One region of the Paenibacillus sp. FSL H7-0714 genome, then DNA from elsewhere that is predicted to be linked to it. Evidence: riboswitches for the same ligand, from Rfam matches in the RefSeq annotation. Region 1 holds a riboswitch; the other holds the start of a gene.

Region 1 (11,664 bases):
CCATGCTCTAGCCACCACACGTCAGCCTGGCTCGTCCTTTAAGCCGATCATGTATTTAGCAGCACTCTCTTCTAAAGAGATGACTGGTCTTTCCGTTTTCAAAAGCCAGCCAACGATGTTCCATTATGATAACAATCGCAAAACCTACCAGCCTCGGAACTTCGGGGATAAGTATCTGGGCGAAATCAATATGCGACAAGCCATTGCAGCATCCGACAATATCTATGCCGTGAATACGATCATGAAGATCGGCGCGGATAAGGTGAGCGAGATGGCAGGCAAGATGGGCATTGATAGTCCGCTTCAAAGCGTGCCGTCACTGGCACTCGGCACCTCACCGATCAGTCCGCTAGAAATGGCTGCGGCATTCGCTGTTATTGGAAACAGTGGTCAGAAAATGCCCACCACAGCCATTCTAAAAATAACGGATTCTAATGGTATGGTGCTGTATGAAGCACCACAGCCAAAGGGTGAAGCCATTGTAGAGCCTTCTGCCGCCTATGTGCTGACCCGTTTAATGGAGGGAGTATTTGAGACTGGGGGGACAGGAAACCGCGTAGCTTCTATAATCAAACGTCCGGTAGCCGGCAAGACTGGAACTACGGATACAGACGGCTGGATGGTAGGCTTCACCCCCGAGCTGTCCACTGCAGTTTGGGTTGGATATGACAAGGGGCGCGACATCACAACTACCGATGGCCGACGGGCAGCTCCAATTTTCGCGGAGTTTACTGAAAAAGCGTTGGAAAATATTCCGCCTAAGATTTTTCCCATTCCAGATGGCGTAGTCAGTGTATACATCAATCCGCAATCCGGTAAGCTAGCTACAGCAGCCTGTCCCGAAAAAGAACTGGAGACTTTCATTAGTGGAACTGAGCCCACCGAATACTGTGATCAACATGGCAAAGCTCCCGCTGTCGATGATGTACAAAGCAAAGTAGATCCTGCTGAAGAAAGTCGTTCCCTGTGGAACAATATTAAACGCTGGTGGTTGAATTAACCTCTTCATTAATTGAAGAGGTTTTTCTTTTTTATTACTTATTTATTGTAGAATCCATAGGATGGCCAAACTCGATTTTCACTTCTCCCACAAAGGATGTAACCGCTTCATTAATTATATTCACCCCATTCTCTTAACTCACAATTACTGCTATAATAGTTAGTAGCAACCAAAATATAAAGATGTAAATGAGGGACATGGGATGAAGGATACAGGCATGATCCGGAGTTTAGACAGTCTTGGGAGAATTGTGGTTCCCGCAGAAATCCGTATGACTCGTAATATCGACATTGGTGATCCTATCGAATTTTTTATATTAAACGATAACACCATCATACTCAGGAAGTACACCTCGACAGAATGTACGTTTTGCAGAAGCCACGACCATGTCACCTACTATAAAGAGCAATTTATTTGCAGTAGCTGTCTAAAAGAAATTGCCGACCCTGAACGCATGTCTCAAGTGCCTGAGGCGCGCCAAGATTTTGCAGGCGAAGTGTCAGAACACAGCAGCACGATCCGGAAGACGAAGACAGAGGATATGTGCCAACGCCTGGAGCGGGCCATAGAAGAACATCCATATGCCAATCAGAAAGAGCTTGCTGAAATTCTTGGGATCAGTCAAGCCAGAGTAAGTCAACTCAAACGCAAACTTAGTACGGCAGGCAAATCGTAAACTAATTCATTGTGTTCAATTCAAAAAGGCTTCGACTCTCCTATTTCAGGATGTCGAAGCCTTTTTTCTGTATCAGGTAACCTTGACCGGGTAATTCATTCCTACTCGTTCAGTGTAGCCTTAAGCTCATCGGAGGACGCAGTCCACCATGCCTCATTATGAGAGATCAAGAGGGATTTGAGAGCAGCTTTTTCAACTGCGCCAAGCCCTCCCACATCGATTTTGCGTTTTAGAGCAGCATCCAACTTATTGACATGCTCGGCGAGAATTTTCCAACCACGACGCGCTTCCGTATCGATCCACATTTCGCAGGCCGTTATTCCACCATAGAATTGACTATCCTGTGTACGGTCCACTGCTACCCATACTACCCAAACCTGTCTACCATTAGGTACATCTTCACGGTTCATGGAGAATTTAATCCCCTTTTCAACCTTACTCTTGGCATGCATGGCACCAATATCAATGACTGCTTCACCGCCATCAATAATGACAGGCGATACGTTATTGAGCTCTATAGAGCCTGCTCCAAAGCCTTTATGTTTACTTTTGGCATTCACAATATTTAAGGCAATCTGTTTCTTGCCCTCCGGTTGTATGTTGTCCACGAGTGCACACCCTTCCTCTTACGAATAATTTAATTTTAGCTAATAATGCGGCGATTGCAAACATATACATCCCGTAGATGCTTGTCACGGGAGGAATCACACTATGAAGTCACTGTCATTAAGGTACATCATCATCTTTGCGACCCTGGCCACCCTCGTGCTATTAGGAGGCATATGGGTCTATTCGGGGGATAACTCCACATCTTCTGTTACTAGCTTTGTTTCAAAAGAGGCCAAGTCCTCAAGCGGCACAGCTCCTGCAGCTGCACCACAACAGACACTGCCTGAAAGCGCCCCCGTTCCAGCAGAAGAGGCATTAAGTCAACGAGTTGTCGAGTATCACATCGATGTTCAGCTTGTTCCTGATACAGAAACCTTAATCGCTTCTGAGACGGTAACCTGGACACACCCCGGTGTAAAACCGGTAAGTGATCTATATTTTCATATGTATCCAAATGCTTTTGCTTCACCAGATACTACCTTTATGAAGGAGTCCGGGGGAACGCTCAGAGGTGACACCATGCCAGAGAACGGCTTCGGAAGTATGACTTTAACCGATTTGCGCACAACAGAAGGAACATCACTAATGCAAAGAGTGCAATTTGTACAACCCGATGATGGTAACGTCAACGATAAGACACTCCTAAAGGTACATCTCCCACAGCAGGTTAATGGTGGAGAAAGTGTCACGCTTAAACTCCAGTACGAGGTCCAGCTCCCCAAAATATTTGCCCGTATGGGCGCATCCGGCAATTTCGTGATGGCTGGGCAATGGTTCCCTAAACTTAGTGTATACGAGCCTATGGGCACACGTGGGGTTAAGGAGGAAGGCTGGGATTTGCATCAGTACCACGGCACCTCTGAGTTTTACAGCGATTTTGGCATCTTTAATGTAACGATTGCGGTTCCTTCCGACTACACGGTAGCTTCGACCGGATTTCCTGTGAAGAATGCCAAGCTAAAGCAAGATCAAAAAATATATCAGTTCTACGCTGACGATGTCCATGACTTTGCGTGGGCGGCATCCCCTGATTTTACAGTAGCCGAAGAAGCCTTCTCTACGCCAGAAGTGCCTGGTGTACGGATTAAGGTGTATCTCGATCCATTACACAAAGACTTAAAGGAACGATACCTTCAGGCCGCTAAGGCAGCTCTGACCTACTTCAGCAAATGGTATGGTCCTTACCCCTACTCGACTCTGTCTATTATCGTTCCGCCTAAGGAGGGGAATGGGGCTGGAGGAATGGAGTATCCAACACTCATTACAGCATTTGGAGCCACAGACTCTTCTCCTGACACCTCACTTGAAAGAACCGTCGTTCATGAAATTGGCCATCAATACTTTTACGGCATGGTAGCCAGCAATGAATTCGAAGAGGCTTGGCTAGATGAAAGCTTCACTTCTTATGCTGAAGACAGACTCATGGAGCAAGAATATGGCATCAAAACGAATCTCCCTCTTCAGTCCAGCTTGGTGACCAAATCAGAGCCGCTAAATTTAGAAACATGGAAATATACCGGGGCAGAATCCTATAGCCGGAATGTGTATATTCGCGGAAAGCTAGTACTTAAGGATATTGAACGCCAAGTAGGCACTAAGGCAATGAACAGCATCATGTCCACTTACGCACGTAAATTCCGTTTCCAGCACCCCACTACGTCTGATTTTCAAAAAGTCATTGAGAAGGTAACCAAAAAATCATGGCAGCCTTATTTCGAAGATTATATTTATGGTGGTGGTGCTCCTGATTTCTCAGTAGATACGATTACGATTAAAAAGAATGGCAACAGCGATGCTCAGAGCTATGAATCCATAGTAAAGATTACAAACAAAGGGAGCCATTACGTTGACGTTCCCATTAAATTCACATTCGCCGATGGCTCTGCTACAGAGCGGGTCTGGAGCGGTGAAGGAGCAGAGACTACCTTCCAATTGTTAAGCGATAAGCTTCTGCTCTCTGCTGAGGTTGATCCTGAGCATACCATTCTGTTAGAAAACAAACATCTTAATAACTTCAGACTGGCGGAAATAGAGCCCAAAACGCTCTCCCGCTGGACATTAAGTGTAACTAAACTAGTTGAAACCGTGCTCGGAACTCTTGTCTGGTGAGGTGAATGATTGTGAGAACATCGATAACCCGCGGCTGGCAAAGCATGAAGGAGCAATTTTATATTCTGATTCTGCTCTTCATCTACCGACTGCTCTGGGGCTACTTTATGTACGGCTTCATCCGATCTGCTATCGTTCCAATTCTACTACGTTATCCAGATAAAGACGCTGGAGGCAGCGGAATGGGCAGACTACTCTATTATGTCGAAGGGCAGTTCAGCTTGAACACAGATCCTGCGATACGTACTTGGTTATGGATGTTCCTAGGACTTGTTGTCTTACGACTGCTACTCTCCCCCTTCATAAGGGCAGGATTACTGCATGAACTCCATCAGGAGCGAAAAGGAGAGCGTGGCCTGTTCTTTTTTCCCGGTATGAAGCTTTATGGATTTCCAGTGTTTATCTTCAGTCTAATCGAATGGGTGCTGGCTCTACTTCCGTTATACTGGCTTGCTCCAAAAATGTACGGGCTATTCTTGTCCTCCTTTCTGAACTACTCTTTGTTACTTCATTTAGTTCCATACGTATTGGCATGGCTTATATACATCTTTATCGTGCGCCTGTTCCTTCTATATATGCAGTTTGGTTATACCAGCGGCACGGGGATGTTCTCCTCCTTATTCATTTGCTTGAAGTCGCTGATTCCGGCAATAGGAATTTCAATCATACTTGGTGCAGCAGGCCTGATCCTTTTGCTAGTGTGCGGACTAACGGGTATCTTCTGTCCTGGCCTACCAGCACTTCTTATTCGTCAACTTTCATCACTGCCCTCAACACTCTTCAAAATGTGGGGAATTTCAGCTCAATATCATCTATGGCACAGTAAAGCATTTCCACAATAATTTGAAGCATTACAGAACATAATATAAGAGTCCCGGTTCCTGAATCAGGAGCTGGGACTCTTTCGCGTTATAGACAAATTATGAGGATTTGCAAAATCGTAAAGACTTTGTTACAATAAGTCCTGTTCCATTGGTAACAAGTTTGTAATCATTTGAAACGATTTCTACATAACTTCATGTATTTGTCGTAGTCATGTCGATAAGTCACTATCTGGTGCATAAAACGCCGAATTCCTTGCACCGGGAAGTGGGGGAACCATATTTTGGGTGAATTGATCTCGCTTTGCAGTGATCATAGGGGAACCTTCTACCGAATCCTTAAGCTAACCTCACAGGCATTGGAAGGGGTACAATTTTTTTGAAGAATTTAAGAAAAGCATGCGTCGCTGCGGCGCTAGGACTTGTGATGGCGTTCTCTATTGGTGGAGGAAGTGCCTTTGCAGATTCTAAGATGGACAGTGTTATTTCAAAGACAATTGGAGTTGCCTATAAAACCGGAGGCACTAGCACTGCCGGGTTTGACTGTTCTGGATTTACTACGTATGTATTCAAGAAGGTGGGTCTTTCTTTGCCCCGTACTTCAAAAGCTCAATATAATGTCGGAACTCCTGTAGCCAAAAGCAAATTGCGTTCAGGTGACCTAGTTTTCTTTAACACATTGGGCAACGGCGTATCCCATGTCGGCATTTATGTTGGAAACGGAAAATTCGCACAATCATCATCTTCATATGGCGTGACCATCACTTCACTTAGCCAGTCCTACTGGGCCAATCGCTACGTTGGTGCTAAAAGAGTAATGAGTACTTCCTCATATCAAGCTATAGCCTACGATTAATACTTCCCCACAACTATAACCTCACAATTACATTATATAGACCTGGGTTTGATTATTGACTTAATCGAATCCAGGTTTTCTTTTGCCTTATTATATTCTTTACACCTCTAGAACGGACTTTAAACACTTTTATTTGATAAAAATTTCAATAAATATAAAAATTAGTTTAATATTATCGCTTACATATGCATTTTGTCTTTAAAAAAACGAATTTTTCTGCATGATTATGTTAAAAACGATTGCCAAGCGGCACTCTGTTTGTTACAATAACTGCAGTAAGATTTTAGTAACATTTTTGTAATCATTAAGTTGTTATTTACAAAGGTTTTGTCATGTATTGATTACAAGCTATTCCTAATCAACAGTATTAGCCGAGTTTCCTAACTATTAGGAAAACGGGGGAACCAACTTTGGGTGAATTGACCTCCATTTTTAGAGGGGTCATAGGGGACCTTCAACCGAACCCTTAAGCTAACCTCGTAGGCATCCGGAAGGGGTATAAACTTTTGAAGAAGAAGCTAGCAGCAGCAGTACTTAGCTTTTCCATTATTTTCACCATCGGAGCAGGAAGCGCTTTCGCGGATTCCAAAATGGATAAAGTGATCGACAAGACCATCGGAACTAAGTACGTATCCGGCGGCATCTCCACAAATGGATTTGATTGCTCCGGATTTACAATGTATGTATTTGATAAAATTGGTATAAACCTACCACACCAATCAGGTTCCCAGTATCAAATGGGTACTGCTATCTCCCAAGATGATTTAAGATCTGGAGATCTTGTATTCTTCAATACAAGTGGTAAGGGTGTCTCCCATGTCGGTATTTATGTCGGTGAAGGCAAGTTTGCACACGCATCTACCTCACGCGGTGTAACAATTAGCTCCCTGAGTGATAGCTACTACGTGAAACGCTACATCGGTGCTAAACGAATTATGAGCACGGATGCTTATCATTCTGTTGCTTCTGAGACAGAAGATAATGATGATGTTCAATAAGTAAATCGTACATAGGCTCTTTTCCAAGATGTTGATTCTTGGGGAAGAGCTTGTTTTTTGTCTTATTTAGTATTTACCCCTCTCAGAATTTGTAAAACAATAATCCTCATAAATTTCTGAGTCGACCATGCCTCTTTTTGTATATAATTAGTTACAAGCATAAACGCCTTCGATATCCTTATAAGGACCATAAGTATTTTAAGCTAGAAATATAAGACATTTTAAGTCCCCCCGTGAAAGGAGGTCCTTGACCTTATGATAAATCCCTCTGTTACTTTTCATGTAGCGCCTATGGAGACCAGTCACGCGGAAGAGATTTGCAACTGGGATTACACTGCCCCTTATAATATTTACGGCTGGATGCCGTGGGAGCAAATGCAGGCTCTTGGAATCGAGTTCGGTGACCCGCAGCTACGGAATGAGCAATATGTCTCCATATTAAATGGGCAAGGGATTTTGTGTGGATTCGCGCAGTTGTTTCCAATGGAAGGTGTTGTTCGCTTGGGGATTGGTATGCGCCCTGATCTATGCGGTCAAGGTCTAGGAAAAATATTCATGGATGCAATCGTGCAAGCAGCCTTGCTTCGTTATCCTGAGCGTGAGATTGATCTAGAGGTATTGACCTGGAACCAGCGGGCGATCCGAACTTACCAAAAGTGTGGATTTACGATTACCGATACGTATGAACGCCTAACCCCCACAGGAAACAAACCTTTTTATTGCATGGTCTATGATAAATAATATTAAATTCCATATTTTTCAATGATTTGATGGTATTATCGTTCATTTTTTTGTCACAAACCCTATGATAACGCTTCACCTTGAGCTATAATGTAGGGAGCAGCTTACATAGAAGGGACGAACTGGGATGCAGAAATGGATCATGAGCGGTTTGTTTTTTGCCGCCTGTGCCTTTGCGGTAGTACTTATGTTTACACTTCCAGGTAAAGAAGAGGTAGCTGAACAGAATAAGCCGACGATGCCGGAAGTCCAATTGGATGCGGCAAAGGCCGAAGCAACCGTGAAAGCCAGCTGTATCACCTGTCACGGCGATCAGCTTCAAGGTGGAGTTGGACCCAGTCTTCAAAATGAAGGCGGTCAGCATGATGCTGAAGAAATCTACAGTATCGTCACTAAAGGACGAGGTCAAATGCCTTCCTTTAAAGAAAAGCTAGCCCCTGAGGAGATTGCAAACGTCGCCCTCTGGCTCTCAGAGAAAAAGTAACAGTAACTACTACCTAAGCAACAAAAAACGCCTGTGCCAGAAGATAGTTCACTATCTGCGCACGGGCGTTTATTTATGAGTTTAGGTGACACTAACGATTTTTCTCAAAGGCTTCATTAAATTCATGTGCCTCTCGAATATCTAGAGCTGTAATACCGTCTTCCTCATTTGATTTCAGTCGTAAAGTCACTGTCTTATAATCAATCGTAATATGTGGATGGTGATCAAAGGCTTCTGAAATGGTGGCTACTTCATCAACGAAAGCAATACCCTTCATATATTGGCTGAACATATATTTTCGCACCATGGTATTCTCTTCCAGCTTCCAACCTTCCAGCTTGCTGATCTGCTCACGCAGTTCTTCTTCGGTAAATAACAATTCGTTTCCTCCCTTACTAAAAATTGCAGTAAAATCCGCAGGTCCCTTTACTCGTCTTATTCGTTAAACAAAACATCCCTTAGCTTCTGAGGTCCAAGGGATGTGCCAGGATAAAGGCAATATTTTCGATTAAATGTATTCAAGAATCCCAGCGATTATAACTCGGCTACACCAATTTTAACACGGGCTACTAACTACGGGCAAATTACGCCCCGCCGCCGCCTCTTCTTAAATCAAAACAACAGAGGCTAAATCCTCTTCTCCGACTAAAATATTAATGCGGTGAGTGTCCTTATCGTAGATGATAACGCCGCTCCCCACCTCAATCATAGGTTCATTACCCAGCGCGAAGAAAAGATCCTCAGCCAGTGCCTCCCATACCTCCATCTTGGATTCCTGCGGCAATTCTTGCCACTCTTCCGGATCCATTTCAAAAAATAAGTACCCATCGGAAATTCTTCCGACAGCCTCAGTCAAATCCGTTAGGATTTCACCGTAATCTCTACCATGCTTTACACCCACATGTATCACTCCGTTTTCTCCACAGATGAATAATTACTTACCTTATCCATTATAGCCGAAAAAATGACTTCACAAAAAACGGAATGATGTCGATAAATAAGAATATACGTTATTCGGTTTCGAACAGAGTGCCTTGCCGCTGTTTCAAGGATGATATACGCGGCTTTGTCGGAACACATCTTATAATCTCATGGACGAGGTGCATAATGGAAATTTCAACAATACTTGGTTTAATTTTTGGTCTAGTTGCAGTTATTTGGGGTATGATCCTCAAGCACGCTCCTCTTCACGCTTTAGCCACACCTGCTGCTTACGTTATTATCTTAGTGGGTACGGCAGCTTCCATCTTTATGGCCTTTCCGTTCTCGGAGGTCAAGAAGATTCCAAGTCTGTTTAAAATGATTTTTGTCAAAAAGAAATTAATCAGTAAATCCGAATTAATTACTATGTTCATGGAGTGGGCTTCTATTACACGGCGTGAAGGTCTGCTGGCTCTTGAGTCGAAAGTCGATGAAATAGAAGATAACTTCCTCAGAAATGGCATGCGGATGATTATTGATGGAAATGATCAGGATTTTGTCCGCGATGTTCTCATGGAGGACATCCACGCCACAGAGGATAGACATAAAGCAGGCGCACTCATTTTCTCACAAGCAGGTATGTATGCTCCTACACTTGGCGTACTCGGGGCCGTTATCGGACTTATAGCCGCTCTGGCTGATATGAGTGATATGAACAAATTGGCTGCAGCAATCGGGGCTGCCTTCATCGCAACACTACTCGGTATCTTTACAGGTTACGTATTATGGCATCCTATTGCCAATAAGCTAAAACGACTTTCCAAACGTGAAATTGAAGTTCGAATGATGATGGTCGAAGGTCTTTTGTCCATACAATCCGGTGTATCCACTATTGCCATCAATCAGAAGCTTGCTGTCTTCCTGACACCTTCGGAACGAGCTAAGTTAAATGATGAGAAGGAGAGTGGATCGGGTGAGCAAAAAGACTAGACGACACGAAGAGCATGAAGAACACGCCGATGAATCGTGGCTACTGCCTTATTCTGATCTTATGACCCTTCTGGTAGCCTTGTTCATCGTAATGTATTCTATGAGTGCAACGGATGCCAAAAAATTCGAAGAGATGAGTCAAGCCTTCAGTTCTGCTCTTAATGGCGGTACAGGTGTTCTTGAAGAGCGGGCGGCAATGCCATCTAAGAGTCAAGAGGATTTAGGAAAAAATGATCAAATGGATAAATCAGTAACCAAGAAAAATGAACAAACAGAAATGGCTAAGCTGCGGCAAAAGGAACAAGAGGATTTAGAGAAGCTTAAGAAGCAGTTTGATCAATATATCAGCAAGAACGGCCTTACCGATCTACTCAGTACTAAGCTCAATCAATCCCAGCTTATGATTACGATAAGTGATAACGCGTTGTTCGCATCCGGACAGGCAGTAGTTAAAGATGATTCTCGGCAATTAGCAAAGTCCATCTCAACCATGCTGCAGCAATTCCCGGATTATGACGTAGTCGTGCAAGGACATACCGATAATATCCCTATCTCTAATAGCGACTATTCTTCCAACTGGGACCTGAGCGCCGATCGCGCCCTTCAGTTCATGAAGATCTTGCTAACAAATACGAACCTGAATCCACGGAAATTTAGTGCGATTGGATACGGGGAATACCACCCCATTTCTGAAAATACAACAGCTGTTGGACGAAGTAAGAACCGCCGGGTTGAAGTATCCATTATTCGTAAATATCAAGAAACCAAAGAGTTCTCAGGTATTGCTCCTTCCGATGAATAATGGTTATCCTATTACAAACATAAAGAGCTGTCCCAAGGTCTTAGACCGATGGAACAGCTCTTTTTTGATACATTGTATTCAAATCTAGGCATTTCTAAGTTATAGAAGTTCGTAGTTCAGTGTAGCTCCAAGTTCTTGCTTCTCTTCAGCAGACAGCTCACGCCATTCTCCTGTTTGTAATGCCCCTAGACGAATATTCATAATCCGAATGCGTTGAAGCTTTCTAACCTCGTAGCCAAAAGCGCTGCACATACGGCGGATCTGACGATTCTTACCCTCCATCAAAATAATACGGAATACACGCTCTGTAATACGAGTGACCTCACAAGGTAGCGTCTTCTCACCTAATATCTTTACGCCGCTGGACATGCCGGTAATAAATGATGGCGTAATCGGTCTGTCTACAGTAACAACATACTCTTTTTCATGCCGACCTTCGGACCGTAAAATCTTGTTAACGATGTCCCCATCGTTGGTAAGCAAAATCAATCCTTCTGAATCCTTATCGAGTCGCCCAATCGGGAAGATTCGCTCATGATGACCTACAAAATCAACAATATTCCCCTTAATATGCTGCTCTGTAGTTGAAGTGATACCCACTGGCTTGTTTAACGCAATGTAAACCGTCTGGCTTGATGTTTCAAGCGCAACACCATC
Region 2 (9,955 bases), 3.8 Mb from region 1:
AAAAGCAGCGCTCTACTTTGTAAATATGGCTTTCGTTGGTCCAGACTCTGAAACTGCCTCACTTGCTGCATTATCTGTTTACCATCAGAATAATGATGAATTCTGGAAGTTCTATGATGCTGTATATGCTCAGCAAGGTGATGAGAGCGAAGAATGGGCGACTGAAGATTTCTTAGTAAGCCTTGCGGAGAAAGAGAAGTTAGCTATCGATTACGAACTGCTTCGTAAAGATATTAAGGATCGTACGTATGCAGATGAGCTGAATAAGGGTATGCAGTTAGCTAGTGAAGCTGGGGTGACGACTACACCATCCCTTTATATCAATGGAGTAATGACTACGGATCCATTTAACATTGAAGCGATTTCAACTGAAATTAACGACGCCGCAAAAGCTGTGGAGGCAAAGTGACAAAGTTCCTATCTTTTTGCAAGCGTAACTGCCTGTATCTGGCCTGGTTCGTCTCTTTAGTTGCTGTTGCTGGTAGCTTGTATCTGAGCGAAGTATTGAAATATGAACCTTGTAAGCTTTGCTGGTTCCAGCGAATTTTTATGTATCCTCAGTTATTCCTCTTGGGAATTGCAACCTTTCGAGGGGATAAAAGGATTATCCCATATGTACTTCCACTAAGCTTGATTGGTGGCAGTATCTCGATCTATCATTATGCGGAGCAGAAGATTCCTGCGTTAAGTAAAGTGCTTCCTTGTACAATTGGTGTTCCTTGTAATAAGGATTACTTGAACTTTTTTGGATTCATTACGATTCCTTTCCTTGCATTAATCGCTTTTGCTTTAATTAGCATTTTACTTTGGTACGGACGCAAGGAAGAAGAAGTGATGGAGTTAGATACAGAGGAAAGTTTAGGATTTTGATTTTTTAATTTTAAAGGATCCGAAAAAATGTGAAAAGTGATTAAAAACACGATCCAGAGGGATAATTGAAGAGAATGAAAGAGAGCATCCAATAAGACGCTGTATTTGCGCTTACTGGATGTTTTTTCATTCTTTTTTCATTTTTTTCAACGCTTTACTGTATACGCTTTGTAGACTAATATTAGACCTTGTGAGAAGTTGAATATGCGCTGAATTTTCTTAGGAAAAACGGGGGAACCAAACTTGGCATATGTGCCAATGGGGTGAATCGGAATGGGTCGATTAGACTTATACCGTAGGGCTAAACCACAGCCCGAATCCGCCAGCTAACCTCGTAAGCAAAGGTGGGATAATGACCATGCATAGCATGCGGATCATTTCCGTATGCTATTTTTAGTGTCTGCATTTATGAAATCCACCAATGAAAACAGCGCGCGGAAATTCCGTTTCAGCTCCCAAAGAAAGGAACTGTATCCACCATGGTAAGCAAGGTAAAACGACTATTGATCGGGCGTCCGATGAAGTCGAACGAACTCGATCATGAAAAGTTATCCAAGGTTAAAGCACTGGCTGTCCTGTCTTCTGATGCGCTCTCGTCTGTAGCCTACGGAACGGAACAAATTTTGATTGTACTGGTGGCTGCGGGGTTTACTGCCATCTGGTATTCCCTGCCAATTGCATTAGCCGTATTGGGCCTGCTGGCCATCCTGATTTTATCCTATCGGCAGACGATTTACGCTTATCCTCAGGGAGGCGGAGCTTACATCGTTGCCAAGAGTAATCTTGGTGTTCCGACAGGGCTCTTAGCAGGAGGGTCTTTGTTAGTGGATTACATTCTGACCGTAGCTGTTAGTGCGTCGGCAGGGACGGATGCGATCACATCGGCTTTTCCAAGTCTTCATAATCACACCGTTCTTATTGCAGTATCAGTTATTATTTTACTTACTTTGATTAATCTTCGCGGAGTTACAGAATCAGCTTCATTCATCGCAATCCCAGTGTATTTGTTTGTAGTGTCGATTGTAGTGTTGATTATCTCCGGTATTATTAAATATGCAGCAGGTGGCGTACATGCGAATGTCCCTGAAATTGGCTCTGCTGTTTCTAATGTTAGTTTGTTTCTACTATTAAAAGCCTTCAGTTCTGGCTGTTCGGCACTTACGGGTGTAGAGGCTGTATCTAATGCCATTCCAAACTTTAAAGCACCAGCTGAAAAGAACGCAGCCAAGACCTTAATGGTTATGGGGGTTATACTTGGATTTATGTTTACAGGTATCACACTACTGGCGTATTGGTACGGCATAGTGCCTGATGAAAAGGCAACGGTTGTTTCACAGATCGCTGAATCGACCTTTGGCCGCGGAACCTTATATTTTTTCATTCAAGGTATCACAGCAGTAATTTTGTTCTTGGCAGCTAATACAGCTTACTCAGCGTTCCCGCTGCTCGCATTTATGTTTGCAAAAGATAAATATATGCCACATGCTTTTATGGTTCGTGGAGACCGTCTAGGTTTCTCTAATGGTATTATTTTTCTAGGTGTTCTGTCTGCTGTGCTTGTAGCTGCATTCCACGGAAATACAGAAAGCTTGATTCCACTTTATGCGGTTGGTGTATTCATTCCTTTCACATTGTCACAGCTAGGAATGATGGTTCATTGGTTTAAAACAAAACCAGCGGGATGGAAAAAAAGATTTGTTGTAAATACCATCGGTATGCTGACTACATTGACGATTACGCTTATTTTTATCATCACTAAATTCTCAAGCGTATGGATGGCTTTCATTTTCTTACCTGCTGTAATGTTCGTGTTCCACCGGATTCACAAGCACTATTTGAACACTGCAGATCAGCTTCGTATATGCCCGAGTACAGATAAACCTTTGATTAAAGGCAGTACGGTTGTTGTTCCTGTTGCGGGTGTAACACGTGCTGTACTACATTCCATCAGCTATGCCAAGTCTCTAACGGATAATGTTGTAGCCGTGTATGTTGGCTTTGATGAAGAGGACATTCAAAAAATGGAGCAACGGTGGGAGGAATGGAATCCGGGTGTACGCCTGATTGTACTTCGTTCCAGATATCGCAGTATTATTCGTCCGTTAGTGAAATTTATTGATACAGTGGAGTGGAAGACCGCAGCGACGGATCATATCACGATTCTGATTCCACAGTTTATAACTAAGCATTGGTGGCAAGCTGTACTTCATAATCAGACCAGCTTTTTAATCCGTTCGTATCTAATGAATTCAAAAGATGTTGTAGTTGCGACTGTCCCATATCATTTGAATAAATAATGGATCATTAAGGAGAGGCTATATCCGGAACGTTCGGAATATAGCCTTTTTTTGTATTTTTGAGAAGGAAATTATTACAAATCCACAAAATTTAAAATTTATATGTTGACATAGAGAATGAGAATCAATATCATTTAAAAGTGAGACTGAGGTAGTCAACACCTTTGAATAACATAGGATGTACACACTAGGAGGGTATTTAATGTTTTTGTTTAACAGAATAAGATTTGGAAGCATGAAATTAACGATGATCGGATTAATGGTGATGGTGCTATTCTTATCCGCTTGCGGTAATAATAATCCCGGTAACGCTTCAAACGCAGGAACAGACAAAGCGACGGCACCTACTGCTGAAGCTACAGAAGCTCCTGCAGCTGCTAAGACGTTAACGGATGCAATGGGACATGAAGTAACGATTCCAGCTAATCCTGGGCGTGTACTGGGTTCTTATTTGGAGGATGCTTTGGTAACTCTAGGTGTGACTCCAGTAGCGCAATGGTCCGTGACTAATGGTATTCAAGATTATCTGTCCACTGAATTGAAGGATGTTCCTACGATCAGCTACGATCTTCCGCTCGAGGCAGTAACCAGCTTCGCTCCGGATCTTATCCTCATCCCATCGGAGTCATCTGTACAGAATGGTATCTATGACCAACTGAATAAGATTGCACCGACTTATGTGATTGGGGATAAGCTAAATCAAGATTGGCGTAAATCGCTACTCAAGATTGGTGAAATTCTGAACAAGACACCTGAAGCAGAGAAAGCCATTAAAGATTATGAAGACAAGGCGGCTGCAGCGAAAGAAAAGCTTAAAGGAGCTATTGGAGATGAGTCCGTGGCGATTTTATGGTTGGTACAAAAGAACTTCTATATTGTAGACGAAACCCGCAGCAGTGGTGCTGTATTATATACAGACCTTGGTGTAAAGCTGCCTAACTTAGTAACAGAAATTCCTGTTGGTACAAGAGCTACTTGGAATCCAATTTCGCTAGAGAAGCTTTCTGAGCTGACAGCAGATCATATTATCCTTGTAAATAGTGATAAGACTGAGGGTTCGGAGATTCTGGACAGTGCAATTTGGAAAGGAATCCCGGCTGTAAAAGCTGGTAATGTACATGAAATGAGCTCAACAAGCAGTTGGCTATACAGTGGTGCTAACGCTGGTGGCAAAATTATTGACGATGTGTTAAAAAGTTTTGTGAAATAAAGAGTCGTAATTCACCATGAATGAGACTGATCATTTGGGTGAGGAAGGGCGTGCAGATCAAGTATCTTAGGATACTTAGATCTGCACCATTTTTTTATAAACCGTTCCTGTATTACTGAAAAATAACTCCTACAATTGTACAACCTAATTTTTTTTGCGATAATGAGAATGATTGTTGTTATCATATAGACCATTGTAACTATCGATTAAGGAGACGACTCATGGTTTCACCCTCAGATTTCGCACATCGTAATAAAAATGATACACAAAAAGCTCTACATACCCGACCGGCAGCTGCAATGGGTATTCTAGTGTTTGGACTCGCTGCCATTGCTTTTGGACTGGCACTTTCGGTCTCAGTGGGTGCGGCAGATATCAGGCTAGCTACGGTATGGGAAGCAATATTTCATTTCAATCCAGATTTACAAAAGCATCAGGTGATAAGAGAACTGCGATTTCCACGCGCGATAGCAGGTGCTTTGGTCGGTGCTTGCTTCGCTGTAGCAGGGGCAATCATGCAGGGGATGACAAGGAACCCTCTTGCGGATTCAGGTCTGTTAGGCTTGAATGCGGGAGCAGGTGTAGCGCTGGCCATAGTTTTTGCTTTTGCACCTTCGATCTCATTCACTTCACTTATGTTGTTTTGTTTTATAGGTGCTGCTATAGCGTCTTTTATCGTATTTGGAATCGGGTCGCTATCTTTTAATGGCCTTACCCCTTTACGTTTGACGCTGGCAGGTTCCGCGGTTAGTGCACTACTGGTTGCTGTTAGTCAGGGCATAGCTATTCTTTTTAACTTATCCCAGGATATAGCCTTCTGGTTGGCTGGCGGAATGGGTGGGGCAAGCTGGACTCAGATCAAGATTATTTTCCCTTGGGTGTTCGTGGCATTAATCGCAGCGATGATGTTAGCGCGGTCTGTCACCTTGCTCAGCTTAGGAAGAGAAGTTGCAGTTGGTCTGGGGCAGCGGACAAGATTAGTACAGTTGGCATGTATGATTGTTGTAGTAGTTCTTGCCGGAAGTGCAGTCTCAATGGTTGGACCGATTGCTTTTATAGGACTAATTATTCCACATGTAACACGTTATTTCGTCGGAGTGGATTATCGCTGGATCATTCCTTGTTCGGCAGTTCTTGGGAGCGTATTGATCATCTTTGCGGATATCGCCGCTAGAATGATAAATGCCCCTTATGAGACGCCGCTAGGCGCATTAATTGCCATCATCGGTGTACCTTTCTTTATTTACTTAGCGAGTAAGCGGAAGGGGGAGCTGTAATGCACAGAACAACCCTTTCTCCCAATGATAATGAACGCCGTACACGTGCTATTACAGTGTTATCGCTCCTTGCCATATTGATCGTTGTTGTTTTTATTGTCAGTATGAATACAGGATTTATGCGTCTATCCCCACGGGAGGTATTACATACACTGCTGGGTGATGGAACTCATCAGCAAAAGCTTATTTTATTTGATTTCAGATTACCTCGCATCGTAATTTCATTGTTGGTTGGAGCGGGCTTTGCAGTGTCAGGCTGTATTTTACAAAGTCTCGCAAGAAATGCACTTGCCGAACCGGCTACGCTGGGCATAAGTGCGGGTGCTGGTTTTGCGGTAATCATTTTTATCTCGTTTTTTCCGGCTACAACAGCAGCTCCGGTATTTGTCTTGCCGCTCTTAGCGCTTGGAGGGGCTAGCTTAACCGCCGCTTTAATCTATGTTCTTGCTTATAGAAAAGCAGATGGTCTATCTCCAACAAGGTTGATCCTTATCGGGATTGCAGTCGCTGCCGGAATTAACGCTTGCCAGCTGGTGTTGGCACTTCGGCTTGATCCCAATAATTATCAGTTTGTAGCGACTTGGATCGCCGGGAAAATATGGGGTGGCGATTGGAGATTCGTCCTTGCTCTGCTACCTTGGATAGCGATTCTGTTACCGTTCGCCTTCTATAAAGCCCGTATTCTTAATGTATTGAATCTAGGGGACCATACTTCAGTAGGACTTGGAATGCGAGTGGAGAAGGAGCGTATTCTCCTTCTAGTGACAGCAGTTGCGCTAGCCGGCTCCTGCGTTGCTGTAAGTGGAGGAATTGGCTTTGTCGGCCTAATTGCACCACATCTTGCCCGCAAGCTTGTGGGACCCCGTCATCAGGTATTATTGCCCGCTAGTGCGTTGACAGGGGCGCTTCTTATGATTACTGCTGATACTATCGGCAGATGGGTGTTACAGCCTGCAGAAGTTCCAACAGGCATCGTGGTTGCGATCATTGGTGCACCTTACTTTTTATATTTACTCGCCAAATCAAAAGCATAATGCGTACGAAGCGAGTTTTACTATGTAGTTCATTCTAGGAGCATAGCTCCATAAAACTTTTAAGGAGTTGTTAACATGTCAGAACGTTTGAACACAGAAGAGTTAAGTATTGGGTATGCAGAGGCTACAATTGTTAAAGGGTTGAACTTAACTATCCCTACGGGAAAAATAACCGCACTAGTGGGCGCTAACGGTTCTGGTAAATCTACAATTCTTAAAACAATGGCCCGGATCATGAAGCCTAAGAGCGGCAGCGTAATGCTGGACGGCAAATCGATCCATAACTTTTCAACGAAAGAGGTAGCTCGTCAGCTTGCGATCTTACCGCAAAACCCAACGGCTCCAGACGGACTAACGGTCTCTGAACTTGTCAGCTATGGTCGCTTCCCGCATCAAAAAGGATTTGGCACAATGACAGCAGAGGATCGCAGCATTATCTCCAACGCAATCACTGTTACAGGTATGGAGCCTTTCCATGACCGTCCGATTGACCGCTTATCTGGAGGACAACGTCAGCGTGCTTGGATCGCTATGGCATTGGCGCAAGAAACTGACATTCTATTCCTGGACGAACCAACAACATTTCTAGATATGGCTCACCAGCTTGAAGTTCTACAGCTTCTGCAAAAGCTGAATGAGGAAGAAGGCCGTACCATTATCATGGTCGTGCATGACTTGAATCATGCTACTCGTTATGCGCAGCATATGGTAGCTATTAAATCCGGTACTGTGGTTAGTGAAGGCTCACCTACTGAAGTTATGACACCAGATGTACTGCGGGAAGTGTTTGGAATTGAGGCAGATATTGTTCCAGATCCACGTACCGGTGTGCCGCTGTGCCTTCCTTACGAGCTTGCGGCCTACAAAGCTGTGTAATCATAATTGAAAATCATACAACGAACAGGCTCCCGTCATTGACAAGGGAGCCTGTTCGTTGTTACAGTTGTGGTTGCCTACAAATCCATGATACCACTACTAAAAATAGATCAAGGACCATCATTTATACATGGTTAAAGGAGCATGAAACATGAATATTGACAAAATTCAAAATGACCTAGAGCAGCTAATGACTGCAGGGATTGTGAAGAGTCATGAGAACTTAAAAGATCACGTGTATACCAAAATGGGCGGTAAAGCTGATATTTTGGCAGCACCAGCTACTTATGAGGAAATTCAAAAGATCGTTACATATGCGGAACAGAATGGGATAAACCTTACGGTACTTGGGAACGGCTCCAATGTGATTATCCGTGATGGCGGTGTGCGTGGAATAGTTCTGCAAACGGCAGGACTAACGGATGTGGGGATTCGAGACAATCTCTTATATGCGGAGTGTGGCGCTAAGATTATTGATGTTTCCAGATATGCGCTGGATATGGAGCTTACGGGTCTTGAGTTCGCCTGTGGTATTCCAGGAACGGTTGGTGGAGCGTTATACATGAACGCAGGCGCTTACGGCGGAGAAATTAAAGATGTACTGCATAGTGCACTGGCTATAACTAAGAGCGGACAATTAGTGACTCTGCAAGGGGATGAGCTGCAATGGGGTTATAGAAAAAGCGTGTTCGCAAGCGGTGAATACATCGTACTTGAGGCCAATTTTGCTATGACTTCTGGTGATGCATTAGCTATCAAGTCGAAAATGGATGAACTTACTTATCTGCGTGAATCCAAGCAACCGCTTGAGTATCCTTCCTGTGGTAGTGTCTTTAAACGTCCTCCAGGTCGGTTTGCAGGTCAGTTAATTCAAGAGAGTGGCTTGCAGGGAACAAGAATTGGTGGTGCTGAGGTATCCAAGAAACATGCAGGGTTTATTGTAAATGCAGATAATGCAACCGCCAGCGATTACATTGGGCTAATTCACCATGTAAGAGCAACTGTGAAGGATAAATTCGGCGTGGAGCTTGAAACTGAAGTGGAGATCATTGGGGAAGAGTAACTATTAATTAGAAAGAGCCCACAGATTACTGTGGGCTCTTTTGCTGTCATTACATATGGCTTAATCCACTGAAAGGGTATATTTAGCTCTCTCAGTAGTTATTCCAGCCTTGCGATCACTTATGTCCTCAATCCGAAGCCCGTCAATAGCTAAGTCATAGGTGGAGTGTGGTAGCGATACTAGCTCACCATCGGCGTTTAAAGTGCTGCCAAATCCTTTTAATATTAATGCACTCCCAAGATAATCATCGATAACATCCTCCGCACTCCGAAACTCAACAGCCTCTAGATTAAAATGAATTTTATCCAGATCACGAAGCTCTTTCTTTTCAATTACAATAGTTTCATTCACATGACTGTTAATCCAGTCCATAAGTTTCTGTATACTTTGTTCCATTAGATGATCCCACCCTTACCTCGAAGATTATTATGTTTAAGTTACCCTTTTCTTAGGATTTGAATCCTTACTTTTGCCACATCTGAGCGGATTTGAACAAAGGAAGGTACTGAGGAATAGCGAATGTTACAGAATAGCAACAACAGAGATAATCCTCTACAACCAGAATAAGGATAGAAGAAAGTTAACTATTCTAAAAAGGGGGGAGTGTTATTGATTCAGCTAACTGAGGTCTCAAAATATTATCAGGAGAGGTGTGCAGTTGATCGAATTACTTTCACGGTGGAGAAAGGTGAGGTCTTTGGATTTCTAGGTCCCAATGGTGCAGGGAAGACTACAACGATGCGCATGATGACAGGGCTTCTTCAGTCTACAAGCGGAGAAATTTTAATTAATGGCATGAATATTTCACGTCATAAAAAAGAAATCCATGCTCAAATTGGTGTTGTTTTCGAGCTTCCGAACCTATACATGCGTAGTTCTATTCGAAATAATCTGGAGCTGTTCGCTGATCTGTATAGGGTAGCAGGAAATCGAGTGAATGAAGTCATGGAAACCCTCCAGCTGTTAGATAAGGAAAAAGCTAAAGTAAGCAGCTTATCCAAAGGCTGGAAGCAGCGTGTTCTAATCGCCAGAGCATTATTACATAAGCCTCAAGTGTTGTTTTTAGATGAGCCTACAAGTGGGTTAGATCCAAATTCAGCTTCACTCATACGTAATCACGTCAAGAGAATTCAAGAAGAAGGCACAACCATTGTCTTAACGACGCATGATATGTACGAAGCCGAGGAATTAAGCAATAGAGTGGGCATCATGCACGCTGGTGCATTAGTGGCACTCGATGAACCGCATAGACTTAAGACCATTTATGGTAAACCAGAAATTGAAGTTAAATATCAGCAGGATGGTAAAGTGGTTATGAAATCCTGGCC

What was found. Region 1 has a riboswitch for cyclic di-AMP ahead of NST34_RS00540 (C40 family peptidase). Riboswitches for the same ligand answer to the same signal wherever they lie in the genome.
Region 2: linked by a shared signal. The riboswitch ahead of NST34_RS17020 (APC family permease) and the one ahead of NST34_RS00540 (C40 family peptidase) in region 1 are both predicted to bind cyclic di-AMP.

What each region holds. Positions count from the first base shown of each region.
Region 1 covers NZ_JBBOPT010000001.1:109,046-120,709, reverse strand. Annotated here, with positions in the region: gene NST34_RS00570 (transglycosylase domain-containing protein) at 1-1,000, shown strand, start outside; gene NST34_RS00565 (AbrB/MazE/SpoVT family DNA-binding domain-containing protein) at 1,203-1,676, shown strand; gene NST34_RS00560 (YwhD family protein) at 1,778-2,284, opposite strand; gene NST34_RS00555 (M1 family metallopeptidase) at 2,388-4,394, shown strand; gene NST34_RS00550 (hypothetical protein) at 4,406-5,236, shown strand; cyclic di-AMP (ydaO/yuaA leader) riboswitch at 5,451-5,589, shown strand; gene NST34_RS00545 (C40 family peptidase) at 5,643-6,071, shown strand; cyclic di-AMP (ydaO/yuaA leader) riboswitch at 6,431-6,572, shown strand; gene NST34_RS00540 (C40 family peptidase) at 6,578-7,069, shown strand; gene NST34_RS00535 (GNAT family N-acetyltransferase) at 7,325-7,810, shown strand; gene NST34_RS00530 (c-type cytochrome) at 7,938-8,294, shown strand; gene NST34_RS00525 (4a-hydroxytetrahydrobiopterin dehydratase) at 8,386-8,673, opposite strand; gene NST34_RS00520 (hypothetical protein) at 8,902-9,195, opposite strand; gene motA (flagellar motor stator protein MotA) at 9,402-10,205, shown strand; gene motB (flagellar motor protein MotB) at 10,189-11,007, shown strand; gene rluF (23S rRNA pseudouridine(2604) synthase RluF) at 11,107-11,664, opposite strand, start outside.
Region 2 covers NZ_JBBOPT010000001.1:3,860,649-3,870,603, reverse strand. Annotated here, with positions in the region: gene NST34_RS17030 (DsbA family protein) at 1-409, shown strand, start outside; gene NST34_RS17025 (disulfide oxidoreductase) at 406-870, shown strand; cyclic di-AMP (ydaO/yuaA leader) riboswitch at 1,068-1,226, shown strand; gene NST34_RS17020 (APC family permease) at 1,350-3,167, shown strand; gene NST34_RS17015 (ABC transporter substrate-binding protein) at 3,370-4,377, shown strand; gene NST34_RS17010 (FecCD family ABC transporter permease) at 4,599-5,654, shown strand; gene NST34_RS17005 (FecCD family ABC transporter permease) at 5,654-6,688, shown strand; gene NST34_RS17000 (ABC transporter ATP-binding protein) at 6,764-7,564, shown strand; gene murB (UDP-N-acetylmuramate dehydrogenase) at 7,716-8,627, shown strand; gene NST34_RS16990 (hypothetical protein) at 8,688-9,023, opposite strand; gene NST34_RS16985 (ABC transporter ATP-binding protein) at 9,237-9,955, shown strand, end outside.